4 regions of the Pectobacterium nicotianae genome follow, and region 4 is predicted to be linked to each of the others. Evidence: predicted binding sites of a transcription regulator. Region 4 holds the regulator's gene; each other region holds the start of a gene.
What was found. The regulator CRP, encoded in region 4, controls carbon source genes, mostly activating them, when cyclic AMP is high. The targets are predictions, from matches to a motif close to ATGTGANNNNNNTCACAT.
Positions count from the first base shown of each region.

Region 1: a site for CRP is predicted at 4,088-4,105, ahead of glpT (glycerol-3-phosphate transporter). Genes of this name have one in related genera too.
Region 2: a site for CRP is predicted at 2,207-2,224, ahead of MYB54_RS07185 (ABC-F family ATPase). Genes of this name have one in related genera too.
Region 3: a site for CRP is predicted at 1,889-1,906, ahead of MYB54_RS03425 (iron-containing alcohol dehydrogenase). Genes of this name have one in related genera too.

Region 1 covers NZ_CP096821.1:309,653-315,110, reverse strand. The annotation lists gene glpC (anaerobic glycerol-3-phosphate dehydrogenase subunit GlpC) at 1-1,048, opposite strand, end outside; gene glpB (glycerol-3-phosphate dehydrogenase subunit GlpB) at 1,045-2,307, opposite strand; gene glpA (anaerobic glycerol-3-phosphate dehydrogenase subunit A) at 2,297-3,967, opposite strand; gene glpT (glycerol-3-phosphate transporter) at 4,279-5,458, shown strand, end outside.
Region 2 covers NZ_CP096821.1:1,601,337-1,606,794, reverse strand. The annotation lists gene MYB54_RS07190 (heme/hemin ABC transporter substrate-binding protein) at 1-535, shown strand, start outside; gene MYB54_RS07185 (ABC-F family ATPase) at 593-2,185, opposite strand; gene MYB54_RS07180 (PhzF family protein) at 2,303-3,199, shown strand; gene MYB54_RS07175 (GNAT family N-acetyltransferase) at 3,213-3,773, shown strand; gene treB (PTS trehalose transporter subunit IIBC) at 4,348-5,458, shown strand, end outside.
Region 3 covers NZ_CP096821.1:772,477-777,934, reverse strand. The annotation lists gene MYB54_RS03435 (D-threonate 4-phosphate dehydrogenase) at 1-509, opposite strand, end outside; gene dtnK (D-threonate kinase) at 502-1,830, opposite strand; gene MYB54_RS03425 (iron-containing alcohol dehydrogenase) at 2,066-3,202, shown strand; gene MYB54_RS03420 (dihydrodipicolinate synthase family protein) at 3,269-4,153, shown strand; gene MYB54_RS03415 (sodium:solute symporter family protein) at 4,192-5,458, shown strand, end outside.
Region 4 covers NZ_CP096821.1:435,324-440,781, reverse strand. The annotation lists gene MYB54_RS01880 (hydrolase) at 1-204, shown strand, start outside; gene MYB54_RS01875 (YheU family protein) at 201-437, shown strand; gene MYB54_RS01870 (phosphoribulokinase) at 562-1,431, shown strand; gene MYB54_RS01865 (OsmC family protein) at 1,545-1,952, opposite strand; gene crp (cAMP-activated global transcriptional regulator CRP) at 2,328-2,960, shown strand; gene argD (bifunctional acetylornithine/succinyldiaminopimelate transaminase) at 3,184-4,410, opposite strand; gene MYB54_RS01850 (aminodeoxychorismate synthase component II) at 4,530-5,105, opposite strand; gene MYB54_RS01845 (hypothetical protein) at 5,380-5,458, opposite strand, start outside.

The DNA.
Region 1 (5,458 bases), 130 kb from region 4:
ACGTAGCGTAGTTCTCTTTCTTGAAGCCATAAGTGCCCGCAATGCCGCAGCACTGGGAATCCAGCATCACCAGCTCAAGGCCGGGGATGCGTTGCAGCAGCGCCAGGGTATACGCCGTCCAGCCCATCCTCTCCAGATGGCAGGGCGTGTGATACGCCACCCGCAGCGGCAATTTACCCAGCGGCAGCGTGCGCCCTTCTTCTTCCAGCAGACGGTAGAGCTGGCGCGTCACCAGTTCGACGCCATCGCGCACATGGCCGTTATCCACCCCCAGCAAATGCGGATATTCGTCCCGCAGCGTGAACGTACAGCTGGATGACGTCGCGACCACCGGCAGGGATTTCTGATTGATTGCCTCATCCAGCGATTTGATATTCGCATGTGCCTGCTTTCTGGCCTTGTCGTGAAAACCATTGGCAATCAGCGGCACGCCGCAGCACTTCTCTTTATTCAGCAACTGGACGCCAATGCCCATCGCGTTAAAGACCTGAACCAGATCTTTACCCAACTGTGGATGGTTGTAGTTCACATAGCAGCCGTGGAAGTACGCAATCTGTTCATCATAGGCCTGCTGCTTTGCCGCCTGCTGACGATACCAGCGTCGGAAAGTGCCGAATGAATATTTCGGCAACTGGCGACGATGGTCGATTTTCAACGCCTTATCCAGCAGATGGCGCACGGGTTTCAGACTGGTCGCCGTATTCACCAGCGGCGCAAACGGTGTGGCAATCGACCCCATAAGATCGGTATGGCTCAGAATCGCATCGCGCAGCGTCGGCTTGTGGGTGCTGTGCGTCCCCTTTGCGCGCTGAATAATGTCACCAATTTTGACATCCGACGGGCACGCGACCTCACAACGTTTGCAGTTGGTGCAGTATTTCAGCGCATCATCATACAGCGCCGGATCTTTGCGCCGCAGGCGTTCGCCGTCCGGCCCGGCCTGTTTCGGGCCGGGATAAAGTGGGTTCACGCGTGAAACCGGACAGTACGTGGTACAGACCGTACACTTAATGCAATCTTCAAAACTGTTATCGCTAAGCAGGCTCATGGGTTGCCCTCCTTCAAAATCTGTTCGGCAACATGAAGTGCGCTGAGCAAGGAAACCCCCGCTCCACATCCCTGTACAATCGGGTCGAAGCCTTCCAGCACCGCGCCAATCGCGTACAGGTTGTTGACCGTTTCGCCCCCAATGCACGGATGCAGGTATTCATCGACAATTGCGCCAAATTGCAGATAAGGCTGTGGCGCAAACACATCCTGCTGGCTCCAGCCCTCGCGCTGGTCAGCGAATCGAACGTCCAGCCCAAAGACCGGTTCGGTCACCCGATCAAACTGCGTCACCAGCCCATTACTGAAAAAGCTGCCGCTCGCCAGCACCGCATGCTTCGCCCGCAACGGAATATCGCGATGATGGTGGCTATGGATCGCAATCTCCTGCGGAGACAGCGAGGCGCGCACCGCACGATCTCCCGGCATCACCATCCCACCCAGTTGGCGAAAGCGCTGCGACAGCGCCTGATGCAAGCGTAACCCGAGCAATGACGGCGGCAATGTCGGCAACAGCAGCACCGGTTTACCTAACGCATCAGCAAGTTCATTGATGATTTCAGGGCTGTCCAAGCCCAGACAGGCTGGCATGATGATGGCATCGTTACCGTTAGCCAGAAGCGACAATTCCTCCAGCAGCGCCGAGCGATTTTCCGGTCGGTCGAGCACACGGGCGATATTAACCGCGCGGAATTCGCTGGGGTTCTGACGCAATCGATCCAGCACGGGCAGCTTGAGTTCATCACTGCGGGCCGCGATCCCCTGCGTCTGAAGCGTACCGGCCACAATACGGGACTGAAAATCCAGAAAGCCTTCGATACCCGCAATCAGCGGATTATCGCCAAAGCGGGAATCCGGCAAACCACGCGTGACGCCATCGACCGGGCTCAGCCAGCAGGCGCGAAACTTACCTAGCGGCGTCATGCGCCAGTGGTTTTGCTGATGATTGCCCTGCAGGGTGATATTGCTGCGTTCCAACAGCGCCTCGGCCTGTGGCAACAGCGCCGCCACTGCCGCCGCGCCCATGCGGGAATAAGGGTGGTGAGGAGCCTGATGCGCCAGTTCATCCAGCGCATCGAGCGGCTGGCTCACGGGCTGCCCGTCAGGAAGATGGGAGAGTAAATCCAGCGCACCGGAAGAAAAATGCAGCGCATTCTGTCCCGCGCTAACAATCGCACAGCGTTTTCCCTGCTCCGCCAGGCGAATACCGCAGGTCAATCCCGCCAGTCCGCCACCGATAATCACAACGTCATAGCGCATGACGATCCTCCTGACTGTCGCTGGCCGTCAGGCCGCACAATCCCTGATAAATCCAGCTGGTAAACTCGCTTTCGCGCAGCGCATTGCCCCACGCAATCGGGCGAATGCCTTTCCAGCGTTCGTTCAAAAACTGACTGAGCTGCGTGAGCGACTGCTCCGGCGTCGCGGTGCCCAGACGGCACAGCAGACCCGCCGCACGACAGGCACAGAGTTCACCCTGACAGGTGCCCATACCCACGCGGGTGCGCCGACGTAAATCAATCAGGTTATTCACCTGTAACGATTCCACGGCGTAGCGCACTTCCCCCGCCGTCACCGCCTCACATTCGCACACCAGACTGCGGTCCAGACGCTCACCGGACAACATTCTTCCGGCACGTTCACCGTGGCGATAAATCGCCGAACCGCGCAGCGGCGCAGAGAGCGGTTTTGCCGTAGGGTAAGCAGACAGGGGATGAGGAGCGGACTTCACCTCCTCCAGCGATTCAGAACCGGGCAGCGGCGTCTGTGCCGTCGAGCAGGCCACGTCATGACCCAGCTTTTTGCAAATAGCGTCAGTCACCCACTCCGCCATCAGGCGGTAGGTCATCAGCTTGCCGCCGGTGATAGTAATAAATCCTTCCAGCCCGTCGCGGCTGGCATGGTCGAGCAGCACAATACCGCGGCTTACGCTACGCCCGCTCGGGTCGCTATCGCTGGCAACAAGAGGACGGACGCCGGCATAGGCGCGCAAAATTCGCGTGCTCGCCAACGTCGGCGCCAGCATCGACCCTTCCCGCATCAGCGTTTCCACCTCGGCAGGCGTTACCAGCATATTGTCGATTTGATCGTAATCGATGTGGGTTGAGGTGGTGCCAATCAGCGAAATGGTATCGCCCGGTACCAGAATGTCGGCATCCGCCGGTTTACGGCAGCGGTTGATCACCATGTTGTTGATGCGGTGCCCAAGAATCAACAGCGCACCTTTTGCCGGGAACATCCGCACGCGCAGATCGGCATATTCCGCAATGTGTTGCCCCCAAATACCGCCCGCGTTGACCACCACCTGTGCGTAGATTTCTGTTTCTACACCTTTTTTATGGTCGAAAACGCGCACGCCGGTAATACGATCGCCCTTGCGAATCAGCCCGATGACCTCGTGATAGGTCAGCACTTCCGCGCCGTGCTCGCAGGCATCAATCATGTTGGCCGCCGTCAGGCGAAAAGGATCGACCGAACCATCCGGCACGCGCACCGCGCCAATCAGTGTCGGATTTGCTGCCGGTTCCAGTCGTAACGCTTCCCGCGGGTCCAACGCCTGTGCGCTAATCCCCGCCTGCTGACAGGCGGTAATAAACTGTGCCTGCCAAGCGAGATCGTCTTCGGGCAAGGTGATAAACAGACCGTCAGTAGGTTCGATACAGTGGCGAGCAATCCGCCGGAGAATCTGGTTTTCTTCAATACATTCGCGGGCAGACTCGCCATCGGTTACTGCATAGCGGGCACCGCTGTGTAATAAGCCGTGATTACGCCCGGTTGCGCCGGTCGCAATGTCATAACGTTCAAGCAGCAGGCAGCGCAGTCCGCGCAGGGCACAATCCCGTGCCGTTCCTGCTCCCGTTGCACCACCGCCGATGACAACCACGTCAGTTTCACGCCAGTTCCCCGTATTTTGCATCATGTTCTCGCTCCAGGCGGATGGTCTACATGTTGCTATTGGGACACAGAAAGCAGGGTTAATGTTTGATAAAGAGCAAAAACGAACACTAAACGAAAATAAAGCAGGGTTTAAAAACAATAAGTGTGATTTAGGTCACTAAAACCGCACTGTGTAATTTTTCGATTCTGTTAACATGAGCGCAAAAATCGTCACAGTTTCATAAAAGTGTAACATCAGCGTCATGAATCACACTCATTTGCACGCTAACCCCTTACAATAACGTTCGTAATAGAACAAAAAAGCTATCGTTTTTTTTCGCATTGGAGATATCTATGCTGAGTATTTTTAGGCCCGCCGCCCACCAGCCGCGCGTGTCGCAAGAACACGTTGATCCGCTCTATCGCCGCCTGCGCTGGCAGATTTTCATGGGGATCTTTTTTGGCTACGCCGCCTACTATCTGGTGCGTAAAAACTTCGCACTGGCCATGCCTTACCTGATTGAACAGGGCTTCTCACGCGGTGACCTCGGTTTTGCACTGTCAGGTATCTCTATTGCCTACGGCTTTTCCAAATTCATCATGGGATCGATATCCGACCGTTCTAACCCGCGTGTGTTCCTGCCTGCGGGTCTGATTCTGTCAGGTGCGGTCATGCTGTTCATGGGCTTCGTGCCGTGGGCAACGTCCAGCATTGCAGTCATGTTCGTCCTGCTGTTCCTGTGCGGCTGGTTCCAGGGTATGGGCTGGCCACCGTGCGGACGTACGATGGTTCACTGGTGGTCACAGAAAGAACGTGGTGGCATCGTGTCCGTATGGAACTGTGCTCATAACGTCGGTGGTGGTATTCCTCCTCTGCTGTTCCTGCTGGGTATGGCCTGGTTCAACGACTGGAAAGCAGCACTCTACATGCCGGCCTTCGCCGCCATTCTGATTGCCATGATCGCTTTTGCACTGATGCGTGACACACCGCAATCCTGTGGTCTGCCACCGATTGAAGAGTACAAAAACGATTATCCGGTTGATTACAATGAAAAAGCGGAAGAAGAACTGACGGCTAAGCAGATCTTCATGCAGTACGTTTTCCCGAACAAACTGCTGTGGTACATCGCGATCGCCAACGTCTTCGTTTATCTGCTGCGTTACGGTATCCTCGATTGGTCACCGACCTACCTGAAAGAAGTTAAACACTTCGCACTGGATAAGTCTTCCTGGGCCTATTTCTTCTACGAATACGCAGGGATTCCGGGCACGCTGCTGTGCGGCTGGATGTCCGACAAGGTCTTCAAAGGCAACCGTGGTGCAACGGGCGTGTTCTTCATGACGCTGGTGACAATAGCAACCATCGTTTACTGGATGAACCCAGCCGGTAACCCAGGTGTGGACATGGCCTGTATGATCGTCATCGGCTTCCTGATTTACGGCCCGGTCATGCTGATTGGTCTGCATGCATTGGAACTGGCACCGAAAAAAGCAGCGGGTACCGCAGCGGGCTTCACCGGCCTGTTCGGTTACC
Region 2 (5,458 bases), 1.2 Mb from region 4:
TGAGCAAGCAGGTGTAACGGTGGCGCGTTTCACCCGCACGCCCAGTACGCCAGCGCAGTTGCTTAGCAATATTCGTCAGGCTGGTGCGCTGCTCAATCGCACGGAAGCTGCCGAGCAGTTGGTCACTCGCCTTTCTCAGCAACTGAGCGCGGTATCAGAACGGCTGGCAACGCGAAAAGATCGCGTCAGCGTCGTGTTTCTGCTGAGTGTCGGCAGCAGTGCGGCGCAGGTCGCGGGGAAAAACACCGTGGTGGATAGCCTGATCGCGCTGGCAGGCGGAAAGAATATTGCCACGCATAACCAGTATCGTATTTATGGCGGCGAAGCGATGATTGCGGCGAATCCTGAGGTGGTAGTGGTGACGACGCAAAGTGTGGAAAACGGCGTGGAGGCGCTGGCGGCAGTGCCGGGTTTAACGCAAACCGCAGCCTGGAAAAACCAGCGTATTATCGCGCTCGATCAGGCGATTTTACTGGGAATGGGGCCGCGCGTTGCCGAGGCCGTGGAAGCGCTGAATCGCGGATTTTATCCTTAACAAAACGAATACATCCCCAAAATAATACGGCCTCATGATTGAGGCCGTATCACACACTTACTGAATACCCTGACTGCGCAGGTAATCTTCATAGTTGCCGGTGAAATCGATCACTTTATTTGGCGTAATTTCCAGAATACGGGTCGCCAACGAGCTGACAAATTCACGGTCATGAGAGACGAACAGCAGCGTCCCTTCATACATTTCCAGCGCCATATTCAGCGATTCAATGGATTCCATATCAAGGTGGTTGGTTGGTTCATCCATCACCAGAATATTCGGACGCTGCATCATCAGTTTACCGAACAGCATGCGGCCTTTTTCACCACCGGATAACACCTTCACTTTCTTCTTGATATCATCCTGGCTGAACAGTAAACGGCCGAGTATGCTACGCACGGCTTGCTCGTCGTCTTTTTCCTGTTTCCACTGGCTCATCCAGTCAAAAACGGTCAGCGTCTCATCGAATTCGTATTCATGATCCTGCGCGTAGTAGCCAATTTTTGAGTTTTCAGACCATTTCACCGTACCGCTATCCGGCTCCAAATCACCGACCAGCGTTTTCAGCAATGTCGATTTACCGATACCGTTGGCACCCAGAATAGCGACTTTCTCACCCACTTCGACCATCAGACCCAGCTTGCTAAACAGCGGGCCATTGTCAAAACCTTTGCTCAACGCTTCAACTTCCAGCGCATTACGGAACAGTTTCTTATCCTGATCAAAACGAATAAACGGGTTTTGACGGCTGGACGCTTTCACTTCATCCAACTGGATTTTATCGATCTGGCGTGCGCGTGATGTTGCCTGCTTGGATTTAGAGGCGTTGGCGCTAAAGCGGCTGACGAACGATTGCAGTTCGGAAATCTGCGCTTTCTTCTTGGCATTATCGGCCAGCAAACGCTCACGAGCCTGCGTCGCTGCTGTCATGTACTCATCATAGTTGCCAGGGTAAATACGCAGTTCGCCGTAGTCCAGATCCGCCATGTGCGTACAAACCATGTTCAGGAAGTGACGGTCATGCGAGATGATGATCATGGTGCTGTTACGCTCGTTCAGCACCTGCTCCAACCAACGGATCGTATCGATATCCAGGTTGTTGGTCGGTTCGTCGAGCAGCAGGATATCGGGATCGGCAAACAGCGCCTGCGCCAACAGGACACGCAGTTTCCAGCCGGGAGCAATCTCACTCATCAAGCCATAGTGCTGCTCAACGGGAATTCCCACGCCCAGCAACAGTTCGCCCGCACGCGATTCTGCGCTGTAGCCATCCATCTCACCATACTGCACTTCCAGATCGGCAACTTTGTAGCCGTCGGCTTCGCTCATTTCAGCCAATGAATAGATACGGTCGCGCTCTTCTTTTACCGCCCACAGCTCACCGTGGCCCATGATGACGGTATCCAGCACGCTGTATTTTTCAAAAGCGAACTGATCCTGACGCAGTTTACCCAGACGTTCATTAGGATCGAGGAAGACGTTACCGCCACTCGGCACCAGATCGCCGCCGAGAATCTTCATGAATGTAGATTTGCCGCAGCCATTTGCGCCAATCAAACCGTAACGGTTGCCGCCGCCAAATTTAACGGAAATGTTTTCAAACAACGGCTTGCTGCCGAACTGCATGGTGATATTGTTGGTACTTAACACAGCACTTATACTCGAGTCGGAATGTGATTTGGCGCGCATTATGCCACAAGCGCGCGATAGGATCGCGGTTAGTTTTGAGTAATATTTAAGCGATAGCGCATACAGGAGAGAAATGCGATGCCGATAGTACGTCGTTTCAAACAGGTCGACGTTTTCACCCAGCAGTCTTTCAAGGGCAATCCGCTTGCCGTCATTATGGAGGCGAAGGGATTAACCGATGCGCAAATGCAGGAGATCGCTCGCTGGACAAACCTGTCAGAAACCACGTTTGTCCTGCCAGCCACCGATCCTTTAGCGGATTACCATGTTCGTATTTTTACGCCAGAATCGGAAATGCCGTTTGCCGGACACCCGACGCTAGGCACCGCACATGCCGTGCTGGAAGACGGATTGCGCCCTAAATCCCCAGGTCAGTTAGTGCAACAGTGCGGCGTTGGCTTAGTGCCCATTAATATTAATGATGACGGCAGTCTGGCTTTTCACGCGCCGCAGGCCACCATGGTTCCGTTTGGTGATGAGTATGCGCCACTGCTGGAAAAAACGCTGGGTATTACTGGTTTGGGTAGTGCTGCTATCGATAACCGCTACCCGCCCACCGCGGTACACATGGGCATTCGCTGGCTTGTGATTCGCGTCGACAGCGCCGACACCTGTCTGAACATCACACCCGATGCAGACGCGCTCTCAGCCGTGCAAGGCCTCAGCCAGACTAACGGCATCGCCATCTATGGCCCGCACGATAATGCGACGCCAGCCGATTATGAAGTTCGTGCGCTCTACATTGAACGCGGTCATCTCAAAGAAGATCCGGTTACTGGTAGTGCCAACGCCTGTCTGGCAGCGCTGCTTCGCCAACAGCATTCTATCAATAACGTCACCGCGCCACTCAGCTACCTTGCGCGACAGGGCACCATGCTGCAACGCGATGGCCGCATTACTGTCACTTACCTGAACGATGAACCGTGGATCGGCGGGCACAGCGTCACGATCATTGACGGTACGTTGCAGCGGTAAAGGGAGCGATTTTATGGAAGCGCCATTTGTCGATACGTCATTTACAGATGCACTGTATGAATTGCGTCATCAGCCCCACCTGCGCCTAGCGATCCAGGAAGAACGCGATGCCGATGCGCTCTTTACTCTGATTCAGCAGGAAAAAGCGCGCTTACGGCGTACTTTACCCTGGCCGGATTCCGTCAAGAGCGTCGATGACACGCGTGACACCATTCGCGCCAACCGAAAGGCCTTCTTCGACAAAACGGCCGCCGTGTACATGATCCGCTGGGACGACGCGCCGGCTGGCATTGTCTCCTTCAATACGATTCAGGATAAAGAAGGCACCATCGGCTATTGGATCGCCGAAGCCTTTGAAGGCAAAGGCATCGTTTCTCAGGCTGTCAGTACACTGATAGCCGCCTATACCGATGCCAACCTCGTTGAGCGCTGCGTCATAAGAGCCTCAACCGCCAACACGCGTAGCAACGCTGTCGCTCAACGGCTTGGCTTCCGCTTTCACCACATGGAGAAAGATGCCGAGCGGATTGGCGAGCAGTGGTTCGATCACAATATTTATCACTATCCCGCCTGATATTACCTCGCATGCTTTCCACCACCTGATGCACTGGCCTTCCGGCTGCGCATCAGGTTCTTTCGTTCCACGATGTGTTTCATTTATCGTGTCGTTATATTTTTGTGACTAACATCACAAAAATGTTGAAATCCGATCTCATCTTCGCTACCATTAAAAACGTGATGAGCATCACACTTAACTAACCCGTTAGAGGAGTCTGATAATGAAAACTTTTCGTAAAATCAGCAAATTCTTTAAAAGAATGGGAGATGTTTATGTCAGTTACTGTGAACGTATTGGGTCAATCATCAGCCCGTTCTGATTGTGATATAAACAATCTCTAAAGCCGCCTCCTACAGGCGGCTTTTGTTTTTTCAGCCTTTCTAGCACCCTGGTCATCCCCCTTTCCTTTTTGTCTACCCACACGTCGCAGATTTGTGCAGCACGCCGCATGCCTGAACATTCTCTTTTAAAAACAGCTCAATGCATTTTCCTTTCACAGCAAAACCATCGTTAACAGACTATGCTTTTCTCTAGCTGTACTTGCTTCGCGTCCCCGACGTCTGCGCTAAAAGATAAAAAGGACATGACTATGAGTAAAGTTAAACAACAGGATATTGACCGTCTGATCGAACTGGTCGGCGGACGTGAGAACATCGCGGCGGTAACGCACTGCATCACTCGTCTCCGCTTCGTCTTGCACGACTCGTCCAAAGCCCATCCCAAGAACATCGAAGAGCTGCGTATTGTTAAAGGGTGTTTTACCAACGCCGGACAATTTCAGGTCGTGATCGGCACCAATGTGGATGAATATTACAAGGCACTGCTCGCCACCACGGGAAAAGGCGAGATGAATAAGGAAGAAACCAAAGTCGCCGCTCGCCAGAACATGAGCTGGTTTGAACGTAGCATTTCACATTTTGCCGAGATCTTTTTTCCGCTGCTTCCCGCGCTCATCAGCGGGGGCTTGATCCTCGGGGCACGTAACGTCATTGGCGATATCCCGATGCGCGACGGGCAAACGCTGGTACAGCTCTACCCAACCTGGCAAACCATCTACGATTTCCTCTGGCTGTTGGGTGAAGCCATCTTCTTCTATCTCCCCGTTGCGGTCTGCTGGTCAACCGTACGCAAAATGGGCGGCACGCCCATCCTCGGCATCGTGCTGGGCATCACGCTGGTATCGCCGCAGCTCATGAACGCCTACCTCATCGGCCAACAAACGCCTGAAGTGTGGAATTTCGGCTGGTTCACGATTGAGAAGATAGGCTATCAAGCACAGGTCATTCCGTCCGTCCTGGCCGGGATGGCGCTGGCGATAATCGAGACACGGCTGAAAAAAATCGTGCCGGATTACCTCTATCTGGTGGTCGTGCCCGTAACCTCACTTATTCTGGCCGTGTTCCTGGCACACACGTTGATTGGCCCGTTTGGTCGTATGATTGGTGACGGTGTCGCCTGGGCCGTTAAAGCAGTAATGACTGGCAGCTTCGCCCCTGTTGGCGCAGCGCTGTTTGGGTTCCTGTATGCGCCGCTGGTCATCACAGGCGTGCACCAAACGACGTTAGCGATTGATATGCAGATGATTCAAAGTATGGGCGGCACACCCGTTTGGCCGCTTATCGCGCTGTCCAACATTGCACAGGCGGCTGCCGTCGTCGGGGTGATTCTCGTCAGCCGGAAAGCCAACGAACGCGAAATTT
Region 3 (5,458 bases), 340 kb from region 4:
GCAATGTGCGTTGAAACATGGATAACCTTCAACTTATCGGTATACAGCACCATCGCATAGTCGCGGCTGTTGGTCAGCTTCGCCAGCAGTTCGGTGTGACCCGGATAGAGGTGGCCCGCCGAGTGCAGCGCTTCTTTATTCAGCGGCGCGGTGGCAATCGCATGGACTTCACCCGCCATCGCCAGTTCGGTCGCTTTCTTGATGCAGCGGTAAGCCAAATCGCCCGCCTGCGCCTGAACAACGCCAGGCTTCAGTGCCTGAGGATCTTCCAGCGGCTCATCAATCATGTTGATTACGCCCGGCGCGAAGACCGCGTCAGCCGGTTTATCAATGATTTTCAGCTCTACGGCTGGCACGATATTCAGCGCCAGAATACGTCGCATCGTCTGTACACAGCCCACCACCACAGCAGATGCGCTGGAAAGCTCGCCTTCGGCCAGCGACTTGATAATAATTTCCGGTCCAATCCCTGCCGGATCACCCATCGTTACCGCAATAATTTTACTCACTGACCTTCTCCTCAATAAAACGTAAAACGTCGAGCAAAGTAGTTTCGTTGCCAAAACCCCCCGCTTTAGTCATCACAGGGGTCGTGCCGACAACGCTGTTCAGCAGGTATCCCCAGGGCACACAGGATGCGATTTGCCCCTTAATCTGAAAGCCGGTCGCGCCCAGTGCGGTTGCTACGGCAATCGCAATGTCACCACCGGATAAATACAGTCCGCCCGGCAGACGCTGGTTAGCGCTGCCCGCCGTCAGGCTGTCTAGCGCCTGAACAATATTGCGCGTAAGTTCCCCCAGATAGTGGCTGATCGTTTCGCCAAGCTGCTGTCGGCTAAGCCCAAGCTGCTGGCACCGCGCGTCGATCTCGAAGCGCTGATTTTCGTTATGACAGGTACGAATAATGCAGTGATTACCGCTCATCAGCGCCTTCACCGCGTCCTCACACTGGGATGCCATGACGGTGGATGACTCGGCTGAAAAGAGTGCGTTGATATCAATATCAACCAGCGTGACATCGCTGCGCAGCCTGACGGCCGCAATCTGTTTTTGAGCGATGTCGCTCATCGACCCGACGACAGCCAGCAGCGGCTTTTCAGTTTTACGCGTAAAATTCTGCGTATTCGCCAGCGCTTCGCTCAGGCCCGCCGAGCCGACCAGCAAGGGGCGAAACGGCAACGTTCTGGTGGCATCAACGATATGTGTCAGATCGTCCTGCACATCGGTATCAAGAATAATCAGACGCACGCCCTCGTCCGCCAACTGCTGCAAACGGTGGGCTAAATTAGCCTGACGGACGTCATCAAGGTGTATCTCCGCCACAGGCAACGCGGTTTGTTCTGCCAGACGGGCAGCGATAGAAGCGGAGGTCACTGGCGTTTTGGGATCGCTGGCAAATTCCGTGTCGGTAAGCAGACGACCATTCACCCAGACTTCACCTTTGCGGGTCACACGCCCCAGCGTCGGTGATGCCGCGGCAATCAGCGCGACGGGCACGTCTGCCACAGACAGCGCGGCTGCCACTTCCGCGCCCAGATTCCCGCGCAGCGTCGAATCAATCTTCTTGATAATCCAGCCTTGTCCGCCAGCGGCCTGCCAGGCTGCAACCGCTTCTGCGGTACGTTGAGACGCCACGTCGTCACGCGCCGCACGGCTATCGGTGTTGATCACCACCGCATCGCCCAGTAAATCCGCGTGCAGTTTATTAACGTCAAAGACGACGCTAACCCGCGCACCATGCTGCGCCAGACCGACGCCCGCATCATTGGCACCCGTAAAGTCATCAGCGACCACTAATACCTGTTCTGCTGATTGCTGCACGTTTGGCATACCTCATCCCCGCTTCATGATTACCTGATAATGATTATATTGAATCACGTTTGATTATATGTGAGCAATATCAAATTATTTAAAAGGAATTTCACCTATAAATTATCACCACGATGTGGCAAATGGCGTTTAGCAGTGACTAAAACCATTCCATTTGACTGAAAGTAATCACTATCGCAACCATTATCATCGCGATAACGCTCTGGCGAAGAAGAGAAAAGGCAAGGTAATAAGCATGAATATCAATAGCACTATCCTCAGCGGTTACCGGGTACTTCAGGACATTAGTCACCTGTTGGCAGGGAAACAGCACGTTTTATTTGTCACCGACAAAAACATCGTCGGGCTGCCTGACGTTCAGGCGCTGATCGCACAAGTTAAGCACGCCGTTCCGCAGGTTCTGTTGGTTGATCATGTTCCTGCCGAACCAAGCCAGCACGACGTGGCACAGATACTGAGCCAGCTCAATCAAATCCAGACCGATCTGGTCATCGGCGTGGGCGGCGGTAGCGTACTGGACGTCGCCAAACTGCTTTCCGTACTGTGCGCGGGCGATGAAACCGTCACGCTGGATAGCCTGCTGGCGGGAGAGAAACCGACGCGCCGCACGACATCCCTGCTTATCCCGACCACCGCAGGAACCGGCTCAGAAGCCACGCCGAATGCCATTCTGGCGATCCCGGAAAAAGAGACCAAAGTCGGCATTATTACGCCAGTGATGCTGCCGGACTACGTTGCGCTGGTGCCGGAGCTGACCATCAGCATGCCGTCACATATCGCCGCTTCAACCGGTATCGATGCGCTCTGCCACCTGATTGAGTGTTTCACCTCAACGATTGCCAACCCGGTCAGCGACAACTACGCGCTGATTGGCCTGAAAAAGCTGTTTGCCAACCTCGAAACCTCCGTGCGCGAGCCGAGCAATATGGAAGCCAAGCTGAACATGCTGTGGGCGTCTTATTACGGCGGTGCCGCCATTGCCCACTCCGGTACGCATCTGGTCCACGCCATGTCTTACCCGCTGGGCGGCAAGTACCACATCCCACACGGCGTAGCGAACGCCATCCTGCTCGCCCCTTGCATGCGTTTCGTGCAGGACGCCGCACAGGAGAAATTCGCGCAGGCGTATGACCTGCTGCCGGATGCCGATCTGACGCTCAGTACCGCGGAAAAAGCGCAGGCGCTGGTGACCTACTTCAGCGAGTTGGTTAAACGCCTCAACCTACCTAACACCTTACAGCAGCTCGGCGTGGAAAAAGACCACCTGCCGTATCTGGTTGATGCCGCGTTACAGGTTCAGCGCCTGATGAAAAACGTGCCAACACAGGTCAGCGCCGACGACGTCCGCGAGGTTTATCTGACCCTCTTTTAAAGCGCGGATTTAGGCAAAACGGTTTTAAGTTTTCATCTTTTTGATTACGTGTCACGAGGAAGAACAATGAGTAAAAATATTACCGGCGTCCTGACCGCCATCGTCACGCCGTTTGATAACCAGGGCGAATTTAACCCCGCTGCTATGCGTCTTCAGGTTCAGCGCCAGATGCGCTACGGCAACGGTATTTTTTGTAACGGCACCAACGGTGAGTTTTTCGTACTGCACACCGATGAAAAAGTCGCCGTTACTGAAACCTGCGTTGATGAAGTCGCCGGAAAAGTGCCGGTTGTCGGCCACATCGGTGAAATCTCCACGCGGGAAACCATCAAGCTCGGCAAGCGCATCGCCGCGCTGGGTGTTGATGCCGTTTCGGTCATCACCCCGTATTTCATCCCACTCAAACAGGAAGAACTGATCGCCCACTACACCGCCGTCGCCGATGCGCTGACTGTGCCGGTGTTTCTCTACAACATTCCTGCACGCACGGGGAATACGCTGGCGCCGGAAACCGTCCGCACGCTGGCGGATCACCCGAACATCATCGGCATTAAAGACAGCGCAGGCAGCTATGAAAGCCTGAGCGGTTATGTGCAAGCGGTGAAAGGTGTACAGGGCTTTAACGTATTGAATGGCCCAGACTCGCTCATTCACCAGGGCTTTGTTGACGGCTGCTCCGCCTGTATTTCCGGGCTGGCTAACGTGGCACCGGAACCGATCAGCCAGATTTGGCATCGTTTCCATGCCGGTGACATCGAAGGCTCCCGTCAGGCACAAGAACAGGTTGCCGAGTTGCGTAAGACACTGTACGCCATTGCGTTCTCACCGGCTGTGGTGAAAAAAGCGCTGGCGATCATGGGTGAAGATGTCGGCGTCAGCCGCTATCCAATCCAGTTTTCCGCACAGGATGAAGACAACATCCGCAACATACTTAGTCAATTCTCGCAGTAACAGAGAAATATCAATTTCCACTTATAGGCCGAGAAGATATGAACCATTTTAACCTTACTGACACCCTCATAATCGTTGGGATGATTGTGTTTTATATCGCATTCACCTCATGGTTAACCTACAAGCTCCGCAGTAAATCGAACACCGAGTTCATGGAAGGATCACGCGCGCTACCGGCGTTTATCGTCGGTATCCTGCTGATGACCGAGTTCATCGGTGCCAAATCCACCATCGGTACGGCGCAGTCTGCCTTTGAAAACGGCTTTGCCGCATCCTGGTCGGTGATTGGCGCCGCCATCGGCTTCCCGCTGTTTGGTATAGTTCTGGTGAAGAAGATTTATAACACCGGGAAAATTACCATCTCCGGCGCGATTGCCGAGAAATACGGTACCAGCACCAAGAACATCATTTCGATCATCATGATCTATGCGCTGTTGCTGGTTAACGTGGGCAACTACGTCAGCGGCGCGGCAGCCATCGCCACAGTGTTGAAGGTCTCTCTGCCTGTCGCCGCGCTGATCACCGCTGTCGTCAGTACTTTCTACTACTACTTCGGTGGCCTGAAAGGGACAGCCTACATCACGCTGATCCACAGCGCCGTGAAGTACGCTGGCGTCATGATCATTCTGTTCGTGGCGTTGAAAATGACCGGCGGCTTCAAGCCAATGATCGAACAAATGCCGGATTACTACTGGACGTGGGATGGTAAACTCGGTGCCGGCACCATCTTCGCCTGGCTGATCGGGACTATCGGTTCTATCTTCTGTACGCAGTTCGTCATTCAGGCCATTTCGTCAACGAAAGATGCCACCAGCGCCAAACGTGCGACCTGGGTTGCCTTCTTCTTCTGTATGCCTATTGCACTGGCTATCGCGGTCATCGGTGTCGCAGCGAAGTTTGCCCACCCTGAAATCAACAGCCTGTACGCGATGCCAGTCTTCCTGCAAGACATGAACCCGTGGCTCGCCGGTCTGGTCACCACATCACTGGTCGCGTCTATCTTCATCAGCGTGAGTATGGTGGCACTGGCTATCGTTTCTCTGCTGATTAAGGACTTCTACGTTCCTTACTGGAAACCGACGCCAGAAAAAGAAATGAAAATGACCCGAATCCTGTCGCTTGTCGTCGGTTTCGCGCCTCTCCTCTTCGTTCTGTTCGTTCCTGAAATTCTGAAGCTGTCGTTCTTTACGCGTGCCATTCGTCTGTCGATTTCCGTGGTTGCGGTGATTGCGTTCTACCTGCCGTTTTTCAACAGCGCACGCGGTGCAAACGCCAGCCTGATATCAGCCTGCGTCGTCACCTCTG
Region 4 (5,458 bases):
CAGTTACCGTCTAATATTGAGTATCAGCTAACGGAACATGGCGGGCATGTCGGCTTCGTCGGCGGAACGTTGCTGAAACCGGAAATGTGGCTGGAACAGCGCATTCCCAACTGGCTTAGCCCATTTTTGGACCAGGCCAGCGACTCTTTTCCTTCAGGAACCGTTTTTACTCAGGAACCCTTTGAATCAGGAAACATAGCGTGATTATTCCCTGGCAACAGCTCGATCCAGAAACGCTGGATAACATCATCGAATCTTTCGTTCTGCGGGAAGGCACCGATTATGGCGAACAGGAGCGTTCGCTGGCGCAGAAAGTGGAAGATATCCGCGGCCAACTCCAGTCTGGCGAGGTGGTGTTGGTGTGGTCTGAGTTGCATGAAACCCTCAATATCATGCCGCGTAACCAGCTCAATTCCGGAGGTCATGCCCCCTATTGAGCATGCCGAAAGTCGTGAAAGAACGCGCCAAACATGCTAACAATGATGACAATTACGTCTTTTTTGAGGATGCGCGCAGGCCTTCGGTCTACGCGGGCATCGCGATCACGGAGTCACGCACCTTATGTCACATCAGCATCCGATTATTGCGGTTACCGGCTCCAGCGGAGCGGGAACCACGACAACCAGTCTGGCCTTCCGTAAGATTTTCCAGCAGTTTGATCTGCGTGCCGCCCAGTTAGAAGGCGATAGCTTTCACCGCTATACCCGCCCGGAAATGGATATGGCGATTCGTAAAGCGCGTGATTCAGGGCGCCACATCAGCTATTTCGGCCCGGAAGCGAATGATTTCAGCCTGCTGGAACAGTCGTTTATCGAATATGGCCTGCACGGGCGCGGCCAGACGCGTAAATACCTTCATACCTACGATGAAGCAATTCCCTATAATCAGGTTCCCGGAACGTTCACGCCGTGGGAGCCAATGCCGGAACCCACCGACATCCTGTTCTATGAAGGGCTCCACGGCGGCGTAGTCACAGAGCAAAATGATGTGGCACAGCATGTGGATTTACTCGTCGGCGTGGTGCCGATCGTCAACCTGGAATGGATTCAAAAGCTGATTCGTGACGTTAATGAGCGCGGCCACTCGCGTGAAGCGGTGATGGATTCCGTCGTCCGCTCAATGGAAGATTACATCACCTATATCACGCCACAGTTCTCTCGCACACACATCAACTTCCAGCGTGTGCCTACCGTAGACACCTCCAATCCGTTCGCCGCCAAATCGATTCCATCACTGGACGAAAGCTTCGTCGTGATTCATTTTCAGGGATTGGACAATATTGATTATCCCTATCTGCTCGCCATGTTGCAGGGTTCCTTTATCTCCCACATCAACACGCTGGTCGTTCCCGGCGGGAAGATGGGATTGGCGATGGAATTAATCATGGCGCCGCTGGTACAGCGGTTAATTGAAGGGAAAACCATCGAATAAGCATCGAGATACACGGGGCGACCACAGGGGTGAGGCCTCCCTACGAGAACCTCCCCCTGTGTTTCCCCTAATAACAGGCTTAAGTGACCAGAATGAGTGCCCAGAGAAAGGGATTATTCCAGTACTCTAATTTCGTGGCTGTGCGTTACCTCAACGGCTTTACCCAGCATCAGTGCCACAGAGCAGTATTTTTCCGCCGACAGTGCGACGGCTCGTTCAACAACTTTGTCGGTCAATCCTTTTCCCGTCACGATAAAATGCAGATTGATGTGGGTAAATAAACGCGGCGCGTCAGACCGACGCTCTGACGTTAATTTCACTTCACAATCCGCTACATCGTTGCGGCCTTTTTGCAGAATCGATACCACATCAATCGCACTGCATCCCCCCACAGACATCAGCACCATTTCCATCGGACTGGGCGCTTTATCACCGGAATTGCCGTCCATCAATATCTGATGTCCTGATGCGGATTCGCCCAAAAACGTTAAGCCTTCAACCCATTTTACCCGTGCCTGCATGATGCCTCTCCACTAAAAATTTTTTGAAAATTTATACCGTTACTGTACAAAAACCAGCGTTAATCAGCGCTTTGTCATGCTGAAGCGAGACAACACAAGACACGTCCTTAAAGCTGTGTTAAAACGAAAATAGAATAGACCTTTTCTGGACAAACCCAGAAACGAAGAAGATGATGACCTGGCCAGACATACCCCAGCCACGTTTACGGTGCGGCAAGGCAGCAACCGGAAAATAAAGGGTACAGTGGTTTCAGTATATTCCCTGACGTCATTCTGCCTAGACTGAATTTTATTTTTTTAGCAGTTAAACACGCCGTACAGGGAACTCTGACCCCTGTAATTTGCGCAGTGAATTACAACAGAGGATGATAGCGAATGGTTCTCGGCAAACCGCAAACAGATCCAACTCTCGAATGGTTCCTTTCCCATTGTCATATTCACAAGTATCCATCGAAGAGCACGCTGATTCACCAAGGTGAAAAAGCAGAAACGCTTTACTACATCGTGAAAGGCTCTGTCGCAGTGCTAATCAAAGATGAAGAAGGCAAGGAAATGATTCTTTCCTACCTCAATCAGGGCGATTTTATCGGCGAGCTCGGCCTGTTTGAAGAAGGTCAGGAGCGCAGCGCCTGGGTGCGGGCAAAAACTGCCTGTGAAGTGGCTGAAATTTCCTATAAAAAATTCCGCCAGCTCATCCAGGTTAACCCGGATATCCTCATGCGTCTGTCTGCGCAAATGGCCAGCAGACTTCAGGTTACCTCTGAGAAAGTCGGCAACCTCGCCTTCCTTGATGTGACCGGCCGTATTGCCCAAACCCTACTCAACCTGGCCAAACAACCTGATGCCATGACGCATCCAGATGGCATGCAAATAAAAATTACCCGTCAGGAAATTGGGCAAATCGTTGGCTGCTCGCGTGAAACCGTGGGCCGCATTCTGAAAATGTTAGAAGACCAGAACCTGATCTCTGCACACGGTAAAACGATTGTCGTTTACGGCACTCGCTAAGCCCCTGTCGCTGTACCCTACCAATAAAAAAGCGTGAAGCCTCGGCCTCACGCTTTTTTTATGGCGAGCTTCCTGCTCACCACCCTACGGGTCGTTGCTAACGCAACGCTGAAAAACGTTCCCTGCGTTTTTTTATGGCGTGCCATCCCTGGCCGCCACCCTAACGGGCCGTCGCAAGCGACGTTGAAAAACGTTCCCTACGTTTTTTTATGGCGTAACGTAATCAGTTTGCTGCGTTAACGACCTGCGCGACGGCTTTAGCGAATTTCGCCATCCCCTGCGCAATATCATCTTCATCAATGATCAACGACGGTACAAAGCGGATCACATTCGGCCCAGCCATCAGCACCATAAGCCCCTGAGACGTTGCCGCCGCCAGAAACTCGCCCGCACGACCATGCCATTGCGGTTTCAGTTCTGCACCCAGCAGCAAACCCATACCGCGAACCTGTTCGAATACACCGAACTGCTGATTGATTTTCTCAAGCTCACTGACAAAGCGATCGTGGCGATCCGCCACGCCTGACAGCACTTCTGGCGTATTGATAATATCCAGCGCGGCTTCCGCCACCGCACAGGCCAGCGGGTTGCCGCCATAGGTGGTGCCGTGTACCCCAACCGTCATGGCCGATGCGATCTCTTCCGTCGTCAGCATTGCACTAATTGGGAAACCACCGCCCAGTGCTTTAGCCGTTGTGAGAATATCCGGCGTAATGCCGTAGTGCATGTAGCTGAATAGTTTGCCAGTACGCCCCATTCCGCTCTGCACTTCATCAAACACCAGCAGCGCCTTGTGCTGATCGCACAGATCGCGAACGCCTTGTAAAAATTCAGGCGTAGCAGGCGTAATCCCCCCTTCACCCTGAACCGGTTCCAGCACGACTGCACAGGTATGATCGTCCATCACCGCTTTAACAGCAGCCAGATCGTTGAAGGGTACATGAACAATATCGGCAGGCTTAGGCCCGAAGCCATCGGCATATTTAGGCTGTCCGCCGACCGAAACGGTGAACAGCGTCCGACCATGGAATGCATTGTAGAAGGAGATGATCTTGGTTTTATACGGACTATGGCGTTTAACCGCATAGTGACGCGCCAGCTTAAAGGCAGCTTCGTTGGCCTCGGCACCGGAGTTAACAAAGAACACACGGTCGGCAAAAGTCGCATCAATCAATTTGCTGGCGAGGCGCAACGCAGGCTCATTAGTGAAAATATTGCTGGTATGCCACAGCTTTTCACCCTGCTGCTGCAACGCATTCACCAATGCAGGATGACAGTGACCCAGCGCCGTAACCGCAATACCGCCGGAGAAATCGATATACTCGCGACCGTCCTGATCCCAGACGCGGCTCCCTTTACCTTTCACGGGTACAAACTTCGCGGGTGCATAAACTGGCAAAATCACTTTATCGTGAGTATCCCGTGTCACTGCTTTCTGCTCTGCTGCCATTTGCTGCCTCACTCTGCTGTCCATCATATCGGAATGAAAATATAGTCACTAAATATGCATAAAAAATCAATTTCAGGCAATATTAAATCGGCTACTGAGGAGAATAACTTTCTATATCGCTAAATTTTAAGGAAATTATCCAAAAGCTGATGCCCTTGCTGGCTAAGAATGCTCTCTGGGTGAAACTGCACCCCTTCCAGCGGCAATGCGCGATGGCGAATCCCCATAATCTCATCACGCTTTCCTTCATGTTCGCTCCAGGCCGTGACTTCAAAGCAATCGGGTAGCGAGGCGGAATCAATAATGAGTGAATGATAACGGGTGACCGTCAACGGCTGTGCCAACCCCGTGAAAACCCCCGTATCGCTATGCGCAATCGCTGAGGCTTTCCCGTGCATGACCTGCCGTGCCCGCACCACACGCGCGCCGAACGCCTGTCCCATCGCCTGATGGCCAAGACACACGCCCAAAATAGGCAATTTATCGGCAAAGTGACGGATTGCAGCCAGTGAAATGCCCGCCTCGTCCGGCGTACAAGGGCCCGGTGAAATAACCAACCGCTCAGGCGCAAGCTGTTCAATCTCACGCAGCGTCAGTTCATCATTACGCTTCACCACAACCTGTGCACCAAGCTCACAAAAGTATTGGTAAAGGTTGTAGGTAAAGGAGTCGTAGTTATCGATAATTAGCAGCATATTGACTTAATCTTTTGATAGATATTGGTTATTTAAATTAACTCCACGTTTGATACCAGCAATAATACCCGAAAATTATGTCGATGCGTTTTTCATAGGCGAGTGCAACACAGGTTATTGCATCTGTATACGCGATTAGAAGGATGACACGACGTTGACGCTAGCTGCATCCAGAGGCGAGTGGATGATAGGAGGCAGAGATTCCAAATGAAATTGGAGAACAGTGCGGAATCTCTGGTTTGGTTCTATATTGATTAAGCGACAAGCATGATCGTTAAACGTCATCCAGGATAAAGGTTATTGGTACCTGATAAAAACCATCAACATATTCAGGCCTTAGCTCAGCAACGGAG